Regions from separate parts of the Pantoea sp. S18 genome, predicted to be linked through region 1. Evidence: predicted binding sites of a transcription regulator. Region 1 holds the regulator's gene; each other region holds the start of a gene.
The links. The regulator Fur, encoded in region 1, represses iron uptake genes when iron is present. The targets are predictions, from matches to a motif close to ATAATAATGAGAACNACTATCAA.
Positions count from the first base shown of each region.

Region 2: VIJ98_RS02400 (isochorismate synthase) is a predicted target of Fur. The motif match lies at 1,610-1,632, and genes of this name have one in related genera.
Region 3: fes (enterochelin esterase) is a predicted target of Fur. The motif match lies at 1,894-1,916, and genes of this name have one in related genera.
Region 4: fes (enterochelin esterase) is a predicted target of Fur. The motif match lies at 2,134-2,156, and genes of this name have one in related genera.

Region 1 is NZ_CP142688.1:1,234,987-1,239,027, forward strand. Features, by position in the region: gene nagE (N-acetylglucosamine-specific PTS transporter subunit IIBC) at 1-94, shown strand, start outside; gene glnS (glutamine--tRNA ligase) at 247-1,914, shown strand; gene VIJ98_RS05575 (hypothetical protein) at 2,150-2,545, shown strand; gene fur (ferric iron uptake transcriptional regulator) at 2,604-3,053, opposite strand; gene fldA (flavodoxin FldA) at 3,407-3,937, opposite strand.
Region 2 is NZ_CP142688.1:539,621-543,661, reverse strand. Features, by position in the region: gene entS (enterobactin transporter EntS) at 1-523, shown strand, start outside; gene fepB (Fe2+-enterobactin ABC transporter substrate-binding protein) at 518-1,483, opposite strand; gene VIJ98_RS02400 (isochorismate synthase) at 1,660-2,841, shown strand; gene VIJ98_RS02395 ((2,3-dihydroxybenzoyl)adenylate synthase) at 2,852-4,041, shown strand, end outside.
Region 3 is NZ_CP142689.1:849,891-853,931, forward strand. Features, by position in the region: gene VIJ98_RS23875 (TonB-dependent siderophore receptor) at 1-1,695, opposite strand, end outside; gene fes (enterochelin esterase) at 1,974-3,332, shown strand; gene VIJ98_RS23885 (MbtH family protein) at 3,325-3,546, shown strand; gene VIJ98_RS23890 (non-ribosomal peptide synthetase) at 3,598-4,041, shown strand, end outside.
Region 4 is NZ_CP142688.1:550,421-554,461, forward strand. Features, by position in the region: gene VIJ98_RS02430 (enterobactin synthase subunit F) at 1-869, opposite strand, end outside; gene fes (enterochelin esterase) at 854-2,083, opposite strand; gene VIJ98_RS02440 (TonB-dependent siderophore receptor) at 2,343-4,041, shown strand, end outside.

The sequences.
Region 1 (4,041 bases):
GGTCAGCAACAGCGATGATTTCGCTGGTCTGAATTTACTGGCAACCGGTTCAGTGGTTGCAGGCCAAACCCCGCTGTACGAGGTTAAAGGCTAAGTCCTTGTGATTGAGCCAGAAGGCAGGAAGCAATTCCTGCCTTTTTTGTTTTAAAACGACCAACAAACGGTTGTTTCCCTCCTGCGCTTTGTGGATCATACTCCGTTACTTCGTGGTACAAATCACCCGTTATAGTTTTTGAGGATTTTGAGATGAGTGAGGCTGAAGCCCGCCCAACGAACTTTATTCGTCAGATCATCGACGAAGATTTGGCGAGCGGTAAGCACAGCAGTGTGCATACCCGTTTCCCGCCTGAGCCCAATGGTTATTTGCATATTGGCCATGCGAAATCCATCTGCCTGAACTTTGGTATCGCGCAAGACTACCAAGGTCAGTGCAATCTGCGTTTCGACGACACTAACCCAGTAAAAGAAGATCTGGAGTTTGTCGAATCCATTAAGCGTGATGTGCAATGGCTGGGCTTTGAGTGGAGCGGCAACATTCGTTACTCCTCAGACTACTTCGACCAACTGTTCAACTATGCGGTTGAGCTGATTAACAAAGGCCTGGCCTATGTTGATGAACTGTCAGCAGATGAGATCCGTGAATATCGCGGTTCCCTGACGGCGCCGGGCAAAAACAGCCCGTATCGCGATCGCAGCGTGGAAGAGAACTTAGCGCTGTTCCAGAAGATGCGCGATGGCGGTTTCGAAGAGGGCAAAGCCTGTCTGCGTGCCAAAATCGACATGGCTTCCAGCTTCATTGTGATGCGCGATCCAGTGCTGTATCGCATTAAGTTTGCCGATCACCATCAGACTGGCAGCAAGTGGTGCATCTATCCGATGTACGACTTCACCCATTGCATTTCGGATGCGATTGAAGGCATTACCCACTCTCTCTGTACGCTGGAGTTCCAGGATAACCGTCGTCTGTACGATTGGGTGCTGGATAACATCACCATTCCGGTTCATCCGCGTCAGTACGAGTTCTCACGCCTGAATCTGGAATACGCGGTGATGTCGAAGCGTAAACTGACTCAGCTGGTGAGCGAGAAGGTTGTCGAAGGCTGGGACGATCCGCGCATGCTGACCGTGTCTGGTCTGCGTCGTCGTGGTTACAGCGCCGCTTCCATCCGTGAGTTCTGCCGCCGTATTGGTGTGACTAAACAGGACAATATCGTGGAGATGGCTTCACTGGAATCGTGCATTCGTGACGATCTCAATGAAAACGCACCGCGTGCTATGGCCGTAATGGATCCGCTGAAAGTGGTGATCGAGAACCTGCCTGCAGGTCACGAAGAGATCATCAGCATGCCGAATCATCCGAACAAACCTGAGATGGGTACGCGTGAAGTGCCATTCAGCCGTGAAGTGTGGATCGATCGCGCGGACTTCCGTGAAGAAGCTAACAAGCAGTACAAACGTCTGGTGCTGGGCAAAGAAGTGCGTCTGCGTAATGCTTACGTGATCCGTGCCGAACGTGTGGCGAAGGATGATGAAGGCAATATCACCTGCATCTATTGTACCTGCGACGTTGATACGCTGAGCAAAGATCCGGCTGATGGCCGTAAAGTGAAAGGCGTCATCCATTGGGTTTCTGCAATTCACGCGCTGCCAGCGGAATTCCGCCTGTACGATCGTCTGTTCAGTGTGCCAAATCCGGGCGCGGCTGAGGATTTCCTCACCACCATCAACTCGAACTCGCTGGAAATCAAACAGGGCTTCGTGGAGCCAGGTTTGCGTGCAGCCGATCCAATGGCACCGTACCAGTTCGAACGCGAAGGCTATTTCTGTGCTGATAGCGTCTATTCACAGCCATCCAAACTGGTGTTTAACCGCACCGTTGGTTTGCGTGATACCTGGGCAAAAATCGGCGATTAATACATTTTGTCGCTAGCACGATAAGATCATGAAAGGGCGAGCAATCGCCCTTTTTTATTGTCTCGATTTAACCAGATACGACCTTTTATGCTGCCCGCTGCAATTAGCCTTTAATTCCTTATTTGCGACTATTCTGACTTTAGCAAAATTAAACCATTTGCCAGTGTGAAAAACTTTTTTTCAGGTAGGCTATGCGCTCTCAGCCGTTGCTCTGCGGGTAATCAAAGGATAAAAAATGACAAGTCTCGCCCTGGAAGCCAAACATAGCGTGGTGGTTTTACATCAGCTTATCGAACGTATTTTCAATCAGGCAGAAGGCAGTGATGACAGCATTGATCTGTTCTTGTCGTACTTTCATCCCGACTTCAAAATGGTTACGCCTCAGGGTAAACAGCTTGATCTTAATGAGATGGAAACACTGTTTCGCCAGTTGCAGGGGCAGCGTGAAGGGATGCGAATTGCCACCAGTGAGCACGCCATCATTTCGCAGCAAAGCGACGAAGTCACAATTCAGTATCGTGAATTGCAGATGATGAATGGCACCAATCAGACCCGCATTTCTCTGGCGGTACTGGATTGCAGCACCGCCATTCCGCGCTGGCGCTACTTGCAGGAAACGCTCGTTGCCTGATTTCAGACATAAAAAAACCGGCTTAAGCCGGTTTTTTTATACTGCATAGCACACTCAATTACTTATCGTGGAGCGTATCGTCTTCGCGGCAGTCTCCCAGAGCACAGTGACCATACAGGTACAGGCTGTGGTTGCTAAGCTTGATGCCGTGGCGAGTGGCAATTTCACGCTGACGCGTTTCGATTGATTCATCGCTGAATTCGATAACTTTGCCACAATCCAGGCAGATCAAGTGATCGTGGTGATGTTGCTGAGTCAGTTCGAAGACAGATTTGCCGCCTTCAAAGTTATGACGGGTTACGATGCCCGCGTCGTCAAACTGGTTAAGAACGCGATACACCGTTGCCAGACCAATCTCTTCGCCCATATCGATCAGGCGCTTATACAAATCTTCCGCACTGACGTGATGGGACTCGGGGCCGGGTCCCTGAAGCACTTCCAGAATTTTCAGTCTGGGTAGCGTGACTTTCAGGCCAGCCTTCTTCAATGCGGAGTTGTTGTCAGTCATGCGGATATTGTCCTGTTACTTTGCTAGTCACTTGCGGCGCAGGGGCCTTGAATGTTTAGGTCAACGCGCATTCTCATTTGCGTCTCATTATAGAACTCAAGCAGTGAAATGAAAACCAAGGCAACGTCCTTAATCACCAAAGGTTGTAAGGATAAGTCACTAACGTCTTCAGGACGCTTGGGTTTTGGATTCCATTTCACTCAGCCTCATTCTACTGCCAGAGGAATAAGCGGATGACCATTGCGGGTATTCTACAGATTTGCGGGGAAAAGTTAAAAAACCGTAGCTATTATTTTTATAGGAAATTCCGTTGCCCGATGTGAGGCAGCGCGCACATCGGGCAGAGCAGGGAATTAAGCTTCAATAATCTCTTTCAGCTGCAGCTCATCGAAGATCTGCTTCACCCACTTCTCAACACGTTCGTTGGTCAATTCTGGTTGACGATCTTCATCAATCGCCAGACCCAGGAAGTTTTTGTCATCGGCCAGACCTTTAGAGGCTTCGAAATGATAGCCTTCGGTTGGCCAGTGACCAACAATCACCGCACCGTTTGGCTCGATGATGTCACGGATGGTGCCCATCGCGTCACAGAAGTACTCGGCATAATCTTCCTGATCGCCACAACCAAACAGCGCTACCAGCTTGCCATTGAAATCAATCTCTTCCAGCGTCGGGAAAAAATCATCCCAGTCACACTGCGCTTCGCCGTAATACCAGGTTGGAATACCCAGCAGCAGGATGTCGAATGCATCGAGATCTTCTTTGGTGCTCTTAGCAATGTCATGCACTTCGGCGACATCTTTACCCAGTTGTTTCTGGATCATCTTTGCAATGTTTTCAGTGTTGCCGGTATCGCTGCCGAAGAAAATGCCTACGATTGCCATGGGTTAGGTAACCTCTTGAATCCTGATTGTGAAAGTAAGTCAGTTGACTGCACAGTTATGCGAATAATAGCAGACCGGTAAAAAGTGCGGAACTTGTAAAGCCG
Region 2 (4,041 bases), 700 kb from region 1:
CGTGCTCTATCCATCCCTCGCGCCGCATTGGTCAGTAAGCGCGGACCAGCTTGGCCTGATGTACGCCGCTGTGCCGCTTGGTGCGGCGATCGGCGCATTCACCAGCGGTAAACTGAAACACGCCGCGCGTCCCGGACAGCTGGTGCTCGGCAGCGCGATTGCGGCGTTTATCGCGCTGGGTTTGTTTAGCCTGATGCCGAACCTGCTGCTGGCGCTCGCCTGTTTAGTCGCCTTCGGTTACTTCAGCGCCATCAACAGTCTGGTGCAGTACGCGATGATTCAGGCATTAACGCCGGATCATCTGTTAGGCCGTATCAACGGCTTGTGGACCGCGCAGAACGTGACCGGCGATGCGATTGGTGCGGCGGTGATTGGTGCGATGGGTTCATGGTTGCTGCCACCGCAGGCCGCCGCCGTATTTGGCTTTGCGGCGGCGCTGCTCGGCATATTGATGTGGTTGGTGATGGGCCGTTTACGTCGTTACCATCCGCCAGCGCCGGAGCTGGCGGAACAGGCATCATGATTTAACGAACAGCTTTTCCAGACGCGCCAGCAGATTGCTGGCGCTGTAGTAATCGAGACGGAAAGAATCGACGCCCAGCTCGTACACCTGCTTGTTCTGTACCGCAGCGTTTTGCGCGAGGAACGGATTGCCTAGCACCGATTGCGTGGTTTTATCGTCAGCGGCAAACAGCAGGAAGGTTTTCCCGGTCAGGCCGCTGGCAACGCTTTCGCCCGATAGCTGAATGATGTCTTTGCGTTGTCCCATGCTGTGGCCCTGCTCAACCGTCGCCGGTGGCGCTGCCAGGGTGAAGCCAAGTTGTTCCAGCAGCTTGCCTTGCGCCGAGGCTGCAGTCCACAGATTGACCGCTCGTCCGCCGCCGTTCCACACCATGGCGGAAACCGGTTGCGGTGGCAGCGTAATGGCATTTTTCAGTGCCGCTTCGCGATCGTCGAAGGCTTTGATGCGCTGTGCCGCCTGCGCTTCGTGACCGGTGGCCTGACCTAATTGCGTGACGACATCCTGCCAGCTTTTGTCGTCGTAATTGACCACCAGCGTCGGTGCAATAGCCGAGAACTGTTCGGCGAGCTTGATGGCAGAATCGTTGCCGGTAGCGCTGACGATGATCAGATCCGGCGCTTGCGCGGCAACCGCTTCGGCATTCGGTTCGCCGATGTACAGACGCTGAAGATGCTGCTTTTTGGCAACATCGCTCCACTGGCGGAAGAAACCCTGTTCGTCAGCCAGGCGACTGTTTGGCGCGGTTGCGCCGGACGCGATGACCGGCGCATCAATAGCCAGCAGCGAGCCGGTCAGCGTGACGCTGGTCGAGACAATGCGCTGCGGCGCGTGGTTGAGGGTGATCGATCCGTTGGCGCCCTGCACGGTGCGCGGCCAACCTTGTTCGGCATGGGCGATGCTGGTGAAAATCTGGAAAACACATATAAGGGCTGAAATGCCCCAAAAACCGCATTTATTCATAAGTTTTGGTCCACTTTTTAGCATATTGCCCTGCTTAGCGTCAGCGTCTGATTACGTTTAAACGCAGCTGAAATCCCGCGAATGGATTGACACCTTTGCCCAATCGACGTAGGTTACAGGCCCATAATAAAAATGATAATCATTCTTAATAATCTTATCATTTATAGGTGAAAATTATGGTGGAATCTTCCACGTTTGAAAATGCCTGGCTGAAGGATTATTCCGCGCTAAGCCGTGGTTTCCTCTTTACCTCGCCGTGGCGTAGTTTGGCAACGCAAGGATGCTATACCACCATTACCGCGCCGGTACATGACGCCGCGTCGCTGGACGGTGATTTCCAACAACAGCTGCGTCAGCATTTTGCGACGGCGAAAAAACAGGGCATCGACAATCCGATTCTGGTCGGCGCGATCCCGTTTGACGTCAGCCAGCCGGCTGCGCTGTTTATTCCTGAAACCTATCAGACGTTTAACCGCGCCGACCTGCAAAGCGCGCTGCCGCAAAACGTCAGCGATCTGCCGCAGGTGCGTCGCCGCGCAGCGATACCGGACCACGACGTATTTACCACCATGGTGGCCGATGCGGTGGCGGCCACGCAGCGCGGCGATCTGGATAAAGTGGTGCTGTCGCGTCTGATGGATATCGTCACCGAACAACCGGTTGATACAGCCGCACTGATGCAGCGCGTGATTGCGCAGAATCCCAACAGCTACCATTTCCATCTGCCGCTGCCGCAAGGCGGTGCGCTGATTGGCGCCAGTCCGGAGCTGATGCTGCGCAAACAGGGGCGCGATTTTAGCTCTTGTCCGCTGGCGGGCTCGGCGCGGCGTAATCATGACGATGCTCAACAGGATCGTGCTGCGGGCGATACGCTGATGGACTCCGGCAAAGATCGTCATGAACACAAACTGGTGACCGATGCGATGCGCGACACCTTGCAGCCGCGCAGCCGTTTGCTGTCGGTGCCAACTATTCCATCGCTGATCACCACCGCCACGCTGTGGCATCTCGCCACGCAAATTGACGGTGAAGTGCAGGATGAGCGCGAAAATGCGCTGTCGCTGGCTTGCCTGCTGCATCCAACGCCAGCGTTGAGCGGCTTCCCGCATCAGCGCGCACAGCAGCTCATTCAGCAGCTGGAACCTTTTGATCGCCAACTGTTTGGCGGCATCGTCGGCTGGTGCGATAGCCAAGGCAACGGCGAATGGGTCGTCACTATCCGCTGCGGCACCGTACAGGGTACGCGCGTGCGCCTGTTTGCTGGCGCGGGCATTGTCGCCGACTCCCAACCCGAATCAGAGTGGCGTGAAACCGGCGTGAAGCTGGACACCATGTTGCGCGCCTTTGGACTGCAATAAAGGAAAGAGCATGAGCATTCCCTATACTCGCTGGCCGGACGATCTGGCTGCGCGCTACCGCGAAAAAGGTTACTGGCTGGATGTGCCGATGACCGATATTTTGGCGCGTCATCAGCACAACGATGCCATCGCGGTGATTGATGGCGATCGTCAAATCAGCTATCGCGAAATGGATGTGCTGAGCAGCAATCTGGCCGCCGCGCTGCAGCGTCGTGGCCTGCAAAACGGCGATACGGCGCTGGTGCAGCTTGGCAACGTGGCTGATTTTTATGTCACGGTATTTGCGCTGTTTAAGCTCGGCGTGGCGTCGGTATTCGCGCTGTTCAGCCATCAGCGTACCGAGCTGAGCGCCTATGCGGCGCAGATCGAACCTAAGCTGCTGATTGCCGATCGCACCCATGCACTGTTTGCTGACGATAGCTTTATCAGCACGCTATGCGATGCGCAGCCTTCACTGCAACAGGTGATTCTGCGTAATGACAATCAGCCGGAAAACACGCTGGAATCCTTGATGGCGGAAGCTGCGGGTGATTTCGTCGCCACGCCAACAGCCGCCGATGAAGTGGCGTTTTTCCAGCTCTCTGGCGGCAGCACCGGCACGCCGAAGCTGATTCCACGCACCCACAACGACTATTACTACAGCATTCGCGCCAGCGATGAGATCTGTGAAGTCACCGCCGATACGCGCTATCTCATCGCCCTGCCCGCACCGCATAACTTCGCTATGAGCTCACCGGGCTCGCTCGGCGTATTTTATGCCGGTGGTCAGGTGATTCTGGCCGCCGATCCCAGCGCCACACTCTGTTTCCCGCTGATCGAGAAGCATCAGGTCACCGATACCGGTTTGGTGCCGCCGGCGGTGAGCTTGTGGTTACAGGCGATTCAGGAATGGGGCAGCAATACACAGCTGGCCTCACTGCAGCGTATTCAGGTGGGCGGCGCCAAACTGGGCGAAACCCTGGCGGCACGTATTCAGCGCGAAATCGGCTGTCAGCTGCAACAGGTGTTCGGCATGGCCGAAGGTTTGGTGAACTACACCCGCTTTGGTGACGATGAGAAAATTATTCTCACCACACAAGGCCGCCCGATCTCTGAAGACGATGAAGTGTGGGTCGCCGATGAACAGGGCAATGCGCTGCCTACCGGCACCATCGGCCGCCTGATGACGCGCGGACCTTATACCTTCCGTGGCTACTACAA
Region 3 (4,041 bases), on a different replicon from region 1:
CACGCTGTTATATGCCGTGATGTTTTTCTGCGTGATATCAAACGCTGACACGGTGAACACCGCATCCCAACCAACCGGCTGATACTTCACGCCCACTTCGGTCTGTTCGCCGGTGGTCGGTTTGAACGGATCGGTGCCAGGCGCGCCGCTGTTGAGGTTGGGCTCGAACGAGGTGCTGTAGCTGATATACGGTGAAATGCCGTTATCGAACGCATACAGCAGACCCGCACGGCCGGTGAATTTGTCGTCATTCTGCTGGGTTTGGCTGTTGTCGGTGCGATCCTGAGTGCGCACTTCGCTCCAGTCGTGACGTCCAGACAGCAGCAGGTTCCACTGATTCCACTCCAGCTGATCCTGCAAGTAAACGCCCACCTGATCGAGCTTCTTGCGCGTGCTGGTAGTCAACGTCAAATCGCTCTCGTTGATGCTGATACGCGTTGGATTGGCCCAGTCGAGGATGTATTGATCGCCGCTGTCGCGCCACAGTTTGTTATCCACATCGCTCCACTTGTAATCCAGCCCGCCGAGCACGGTGTGCGCGATGTTGCCGGTTTCAAAGGTGGCTTTCAGTTGGTTATCCAGGCCCAACTCTTTCGACTTGATCTTGTCATGCTGCGGACGACGGTTGATCGAATGATCGTTATCCGCATCAAAGGTATACACCAGATATTTGTACGATTCGTCCATGTTGCTGTAGCGCATATTCTGCGTGAAGCTCAGGTTGTCGTTGAGATTGTGCTCGAAGATATAGCCGATCGAGGTCTGTTCGCGTTTGGCTTCGTTGAAGCTCGGATCGCTGACGTTGAAATCGTAAGGAATGTAACCCGCGCTGCTCTCTTTCAAAGTACCGCTGGCCGGCAGGAAGTTACGGTAACCCGCTTTCGGCTCGTTCTGGTACATGGTCAGCAGCGTAAAGCTGGTATCCGCGTTCGGCAGCCAGGTAATCGCTGGCGCAATCGCCATGCGCTGCTGTTTATTGTCCTTCACGAACTCATGTTTGGTGCTGGCGATACCGTTCAGGCGGTAGAACAGCGTGTTGTCATCGTTCAGCTTACCGCCGAAATCAAACGCCGCTTCACCCAAATGCTGGTTGCCGGTGCTGAGCTGCACTTTATGAATGCTCTGCGCGGTAGGACGCTTGCTGGTCATCGCCACGATGCCGCCTGGATTCACCTGACCGTACAGCACAGAAGCTGGGCCGTGGATCATCTCTACGCGCTCCAGCAACCAGGGATCAACCTGCCCCGCTGCGCCCGCCTGGCCGGATAAACCGTAGCTAAGGCCATCGAGGAATTTCGGCGCATAGCGGAAACCGCGCGCGATGATCTCATCGTTACGGTTGGAGTTACCGCGATAGTTGGTCAGCACGCCGCTGCTATAGCTCAGCGCATCTGCAACGGAGGATGCAGCCTGATCGTCCATCTGCTCGCGGGTAATCACCGAAATAGATTGCGGGGTTTTGCGCAGCGGCGTGGACGTTTTGGTGCCCGCCGCACTCTCTTTCGCCACATAACCCTGCAGCGGCGAGGTCACGCTTTCACGCGTGTCGGCGTTTACGGTAATGGTCTCTTCGGCGGCCACGCTGAAGGCAGCCGGTGCTACCAACAGAATTGAGGCCAGAGAAAGGTACAGAGGATTAAGTCTAAACTGACGTGCCACAGCAGGTATTGCTGAATTTCTTGCTTTAACGGACATAGTTGCCATCTCTATTTCAAACTGCCTTGTAGATGAAATAATCCGTTCAGTCGCCCTCGCCCAACGACATTGGCTGTAACGGATTGAAATATTACTCTCTTGCGTTATTTACGGTCCTAATCTCCCTGCGTGACGTCCTTCACAAAATAATCCACTGAAAATCCGAAGGTTTATTAGGCGCGAAAAATCATATTGCAAATGTAAATCGTTATCAATAGCATTTGCATTAGCTTTGGTTAAGTAAAGATAGTGAACAAAATGTGGAGATGGGTTGCAGGATGTTTCTAACAAGCGCAAAAAAAACGACGCAGACGTGGTTGCCCGCCGGGACTGTTGCGCAATGGTTGCAGCAGGCCGATTTGGGTAGCGAAGGCTGGTGGCAGCGGCTTTATGCGGTCGGTACGCCGCTGGTGGAGCGTGACGAACGCGGTCAAACGACCATGCACTTCTTCTGGCGCGATCCCGAAGGACATTCCGCACTTTCTTCCACTGAACGGGTTTACGTCGATATAAACGGCGTCACCGATCACCACAGCGAAGCGCCTGAAAGTCTGGTGCGCGTGGGCGACAGCAACGTCTGGCATTGGTCGACCGCCATTGAATCCGACTGGCGCGGCAGTTACAGCCTGATCCCCGCCACCGCGCAGCAGTTACCGCCGCTGTTTTGTGGCGATGATGCCGCCTGTCGCGCGCTACAGCGCAAGTGGTGGATTTCGCTGATGCCGCTGGCAATCCCCGACAAATTCAATCCCACGCCGCCGTTTCTCAGCAGCCGCCGTTTTGCTCTGAGCAACGCGCACATGCCGGATGCGCCGGATCAATCCGCCTGGCGCGCCCTGGATGCCGGCATGGCGGAAACCTGGCCGGATACGCTGCAAACCCTGCAATGGCACAGCACGTTGCTCAACGTCACGCGTAACGTCTGGCTGTACAGCACCGGCACAACCACTCAGCCCGAACAGCGTCCGCTGGCGATCCTGCTTGACGGCCAAAACTGGGTGTACGGCCAACCGATTTTCAGCGCGCTGGATCAGGTCACCGCCGATGGCGAACTGCCGCCCGCCTGCTGGCTGTTTATCGATGTCATCGACAGCCAGCACCGTGAAGCCGAATTACCGTGCAACGAAACCTTCTGGCTGGCGGTGCAGCAGGAACTGTTACCGCTGGCGCGCCAGCACGCGGCGTTCAGCGGCGACGCCGACCGCACGCTGGTGGCCGGACAAAGCTATGGCGGACTCGCCGCGCTGTATGCCGGTTTGCACTGGCCGCAGCGTTTTGGCCGCATTCTCACGCAATCCGGCTCCTTCTGGTGGCCGCATCTGCAATACATCCGCGACTACGCCAACCGCGAGCAGCACGCGCCGGGTTTGCTGTTAGAGCGGCTTAATCAGGGCGAGTTACCGCCGGGCAAACTGAAGATTTTTCAGGAAGTGGGCGATCGCGAGGAAGACATGGTGTACGTCAACCAGCAGATCGTCCCGGCGCTGCAAGCCGCAGGCCATGAATTACATTTTCGCCGCTTCGCCGGAGGGCACGATGCGTTGTGCTGGCGTGGCGGTCTGATCGACGGCTGCCGCTGGCTGCTGGCCGATTTTCTCCCCACAACCTCACCTTCTGAAGGTAATAACCATGTCTGAACAACAGAATCCGTTTGATAACGACGCGCTCGATTTTCTGGTGCTGCTCAACGCGCGTCAGCAATACAGCCTGTGGCCCGCTTTTGCCCCGGTTCCAGCAGGTTGGCGCAACGTGGCGGGACCGCTGACGCGCAGCGCCGCCATTGAGTTTATCGAAGCAAACTGGCACGACATGCGGCCATCGACGCAACAGACGTCGTCTACCGCGCATTAATTTTTTTAACTTTCTCTTTTTTAAATTGTTTTTCTCGACAGGAATTGTCTCTTGGCAACGTTCAACCAACCTTATCCTTTAGTCGCGGCGCAGCCCGGCATCTGGATCGCTGACAGCATTGCGCAGCAGCGCAATCAATTTACCGTGGCGCACTACAGCGTGCTGCACGGCGACATCAATCGCGCGGCGCTGGACAGCGCCATACAGCAGGCGATGGCGGAAGCCGATACCGTGCAGGCGCGCTTCGGCCTGGATGAGCGTGGCAATCCGGCGCAGTGGTTCGGAGCGCAAGCGCCGGTCGCACCGGAATGGCACGATTTCAGCCAGCGCGCCGATGCCACCAGCCAGGCACATAAACTGATGCAGGCGGATCTCGCCGCCGAGCTGCCCGCCGACGGCGACAAACCGCTCTATCGCCACGCGCTGATGCGCATCGGCGACGGCAGCTGGCTGTGGTATCAGCGCTATCACCATTTGCTGGTGGATGGTTTCAGT
Region 4 (4,041 bases), 680 kb from region 1:
CCGATACGGCGCATAAAGATGAAACCGGCGGCAAAGTCGTTTTGCCCGCTGAGACGCGCCAGCCACAGCGCTACCAGCGCAAAGGCGAGATCGGCGGCGCTGGCGTGCGGATGCTGCTGCACCAGCGTCTGGAAGGTGCTGCGATCCAGCGTAACGCTGTGGCGCAGCAGATCGGTGCTGGCATGTTGTCCGGCGAGCGGCAGCGGCGAGAGCGAAGCTGGTGAAGGCAGCGCCGCGCCTTTTTCGCGCCAGAACTGGCTATCACGCGCAAAGGAGGAGGATTCGCGATAGCGCTGATACTCGTCCACCACTTCGCTAAACGGAATAAACGGCGTCGGTTCAGCGGCTTGCTGCTGTACGGCTGCGGTATAGAGATTGGCGATGCGGCGCGTCAACGCGGTAAAGCTGAAGCCATCCACTACCAAATGGTGATAGCGCTGATACCAGAACCAATGCTGATCGTCGAGACGGAACAGGCGGTGATGCCACAGTTTTGCGCCGCTTAATACGCGCAGATCGCCATTCATCTCGTCACGCATCAGCGCACGCGCTGTGGCGGGCGCATCGGCCTCAGCACGCAAATCGACAATCTGCGGCAGGCTAAAGGATTGTGGCTGCGGCCACTGCAACGCTTCGCCTTCCACTTCGCCAAATGCCATGTTCAGCGTGTCGGCTTCTTGCATACCCGCCACGATCGCCTGGGCCAACAGGGCGCTATCAATCTCACCGCGCAGTTCGACAAAGTGCGCCACTGCGTAAGCGTTGTGGTGCGGTGACAGCTGATCGGCAATCCAGATGCCGGGCTGTGCCGCGACTAACGGCAAGGTTTTTTGGTCGGTCATAGGCATGTTCATCAGAGATTCGGACATGGATGCTCCGGTTTGCTCCACAGCGCTTGCAGGCCATTCAGCAGGCCGCCGCGCCAACAGAGCGCGTCATGGCCGCCTTCCACCGGCTGGTAATTTACCTGATAGCCGGCAGCGCTAAGCTGCTGTTGAAGTTGTTGATTAGCTTGCAGAATCAAGCCTTCGCGTTTGCCGGCTTCGAGCCAGAAACGCAGCGGTTGGCGCGGCGCGAGACCGCTATCCAGCGCCTGCAGCAGCCAGCCGTGCGGATTTCCGCGTTCCGGCCACCAGAAGGACCCGGACAAGCTGAGCGCGTTGCCGAAAGTTTCCGGCCAGTGCAGCGCAGCAAACACCGACGCCAGGCCGCCAAAGCTTTGTCCGGCGACGATGGTGCTGTCCGCCTGCTGGCGATAGGGCGTTGATTGCGCGATTTGCGGTAACAGTTCTTGCTGCATGGCTTGCCAAAACTGCGCGTTGCACGGCAGCTCGCGGCTGCGGTGTTCACTGTCGATGATGTCGATAAACAGATATACCGCTGGCGGCAAAGAACCGGCATCGGTGAGCTGCTGCAGCGGTCCGGCAATTGGCATGCTGTGCGCCCAGAATTGCCCGTCGAGCAAGATGGCCAGCGGACGCTGCGCGGGGTTGGCCTCGCCGGTGGTGTAAATCCATACCTTGCGGCTGTTGCCCAAGAGCGCGCTATCCCATTGCTGCTGTTGCAGTTCAATGGCTGGCGCTGTGCCGTGATCCACCGCTTGCCACAGCTGTTGATTGGGCGCGTGCGGCAGATGCAGCGGCGATACGCCCATACCGCGACCACCGGACCAGCCACGTAAGTGATTCAAAGGATCGGCCTGCGCCGTCGGGAATTTGTCGCGCCACCAGTTGCGCAGTGTGGACATATCGGCAACGCCGGTGAAGTCGGTGGCCTGTTCATCGGGCATCAAACAGTAACTGCCGCGCCAGTTGGCGGGCAGCGAGGTTTGCCAATACCAGACGTTGGTGCCTGCTACACGCATTAACGACTGCGGCGGGCGGCGCTGGTGGTGATCGGTCACGCCGGTAATGTTGATCCACACGCGCTGGGTCGACGATTGCGTTTCATCGCCTTGCGGGTCACGCCAGAAGAAGGTGACCTGACATTGGCCATCGTCTGCTAACTCAATGCGGGGAATGCCTTGGGATTGTTGCGCCTGCCACCAGGCTTCACTGCCGGTTACATCATTTCGCCAGGTCATAGGGCTGCCAGTCGGTGTTTACGCGGAGATTTACATAAGCTTGATGAATAATACTATTGATAATAATTTGCATTTGCAATAGGGTGACTGCGCTCAAAAATGAGCACGCCTGTTCCGCCTGATGCTTACCGTTCGGTAAGGTTGCGCTACGGATGGTTTGAAGGGTCTGGAACTGGGCGCGATATGGACAGGGATCTTCTCACCGGCTCGCCAGTCAAGCATCCAACGGCTTTTCGCTGGCCATCCAGGAACGTATAAAATGAAAAATTACTCAAGGTTATCATTAGCCATTCTGATTGAACTGGGGCTCAGCGCCTCACTGCTTTCCAGCAGCGCCTGGGCAGCAGAGACTTCTTCCAGCAAAACCTCAGCCAGCACCACTGACGCACAATCAATGGACGGCGGCACCTTGATGGTCACCGCGCAGCAGCAGAACCTGCAAGCGCCGGGCGTCTCAACCATTACCGCCGACGAAATTAAAAAGCATCCGCCAGCACGCGACGTGTCCGAAATTATCCGAACCATGCCAGGCGTGAACCTGACCGGCAACTCCACCAGCGGCCAGCGCGGTAACAATCGCCAGATCGATATTCGTGGCATGGGCCCGGAAAACACCCTGATCATGGTGGATGGCATGCCGATCACCAGCCGCAACTCGGTGCGCCTTGGCTGGCGTGGCGAGCGTGATACGCGTGGCGATACCAACTGGGTGCCGCCGGAGATGATCGATCACATCGACGTGATTCGTGGACCAGCAGCGGTGCGCTACGGCAACGGCGCGGCGGGCGGCGTGGTGAATATCATCACCAAAAAACAGACCGATCAGCAGTGGCACGGTTCCTGGAACACCTATTTCAATGTGCCGGAACATAAAGCGGAAGGCGCGACCAAGCGCACCAACTTCAGTCTCGAAGGGCCGCTGGGCGATGATTTCAACTTCCGTTTATACGGCGGTTTAGCCAAAACCCAGGCCGATGCTTATGACATCAACGAAGGGCATGCGGCTGCACGTACCGGAACCTATGCGGGCAGCTATCCGGCGGGTCGTGAAGGCTCGGTTAATAAAGATATCAATGCTTTGTTGAGCTGGGCGTTTGCGCCGATGCAGACGCTGGAGCTGCAGGGCGGTTTCAGCCGTCAGGGCAACCTGTATGCGGGTGACACGCAGAACACCAACACCAGCGCGCTGGTGAAAAGCATGTACGGTGACGAAACTAACCGCCTGTATCGCCAGAACATTTCATTGAAATGGACCGGCGCATGGGATAACGGCGTCAGCACCAACACCTACGCGCGCTACGAGAAAACCCGCAACTCGCGCATCAATGAAGGTTTGGCCGGCGGCACCGAAGGCATCTTCTCCAACAGCGGTTTCAACACCATCCAACTGGATGACGTGCTGCTGCATAGCGAAGTCAGCATTCCGTTTGAGCTGCTGTTTAACCAAACCGCGACGCTGGGTACCGAATGGAACCAGCAGCGCATGAAAGACGGTTCTTCCAACACGCAGGCGGCGAACTACGGTTCGGTGCCGGGCATCGATAGCACCGGCCGCAGCCCCTATTCACAGGCAGAGATTTTCTCGCTGTTTGCGGAAGACAACATGGAGCTGACCGACAGCACCATGCTGACGCCAAGCCTGCGTTTCGATCATCACTCAATTGTTGGCAATAACTGGAGCCCGTCGCTCAACCTGTCGCAAGGTTTGGGCGATGACTTCACGCTGAAGATGGGGATTGGACGCGCTTACAAAGCGCCGAGCCTGTATCAAACCAACCCGAACTACTTGCTGTACAGCAATGGTCAGGGTTGTGCGGCCAGCACCGGCGCCTGTTATCTGCAAGGCAACAGCGATCTGAAAGCAGAAAACAGCATCAACAAAGAGATTGGTCTGGAGTGGAAACATGAAGGTTATCAGGCCGGTTTGACCTGGTTCCGCAACGATTATCGTAACAAGA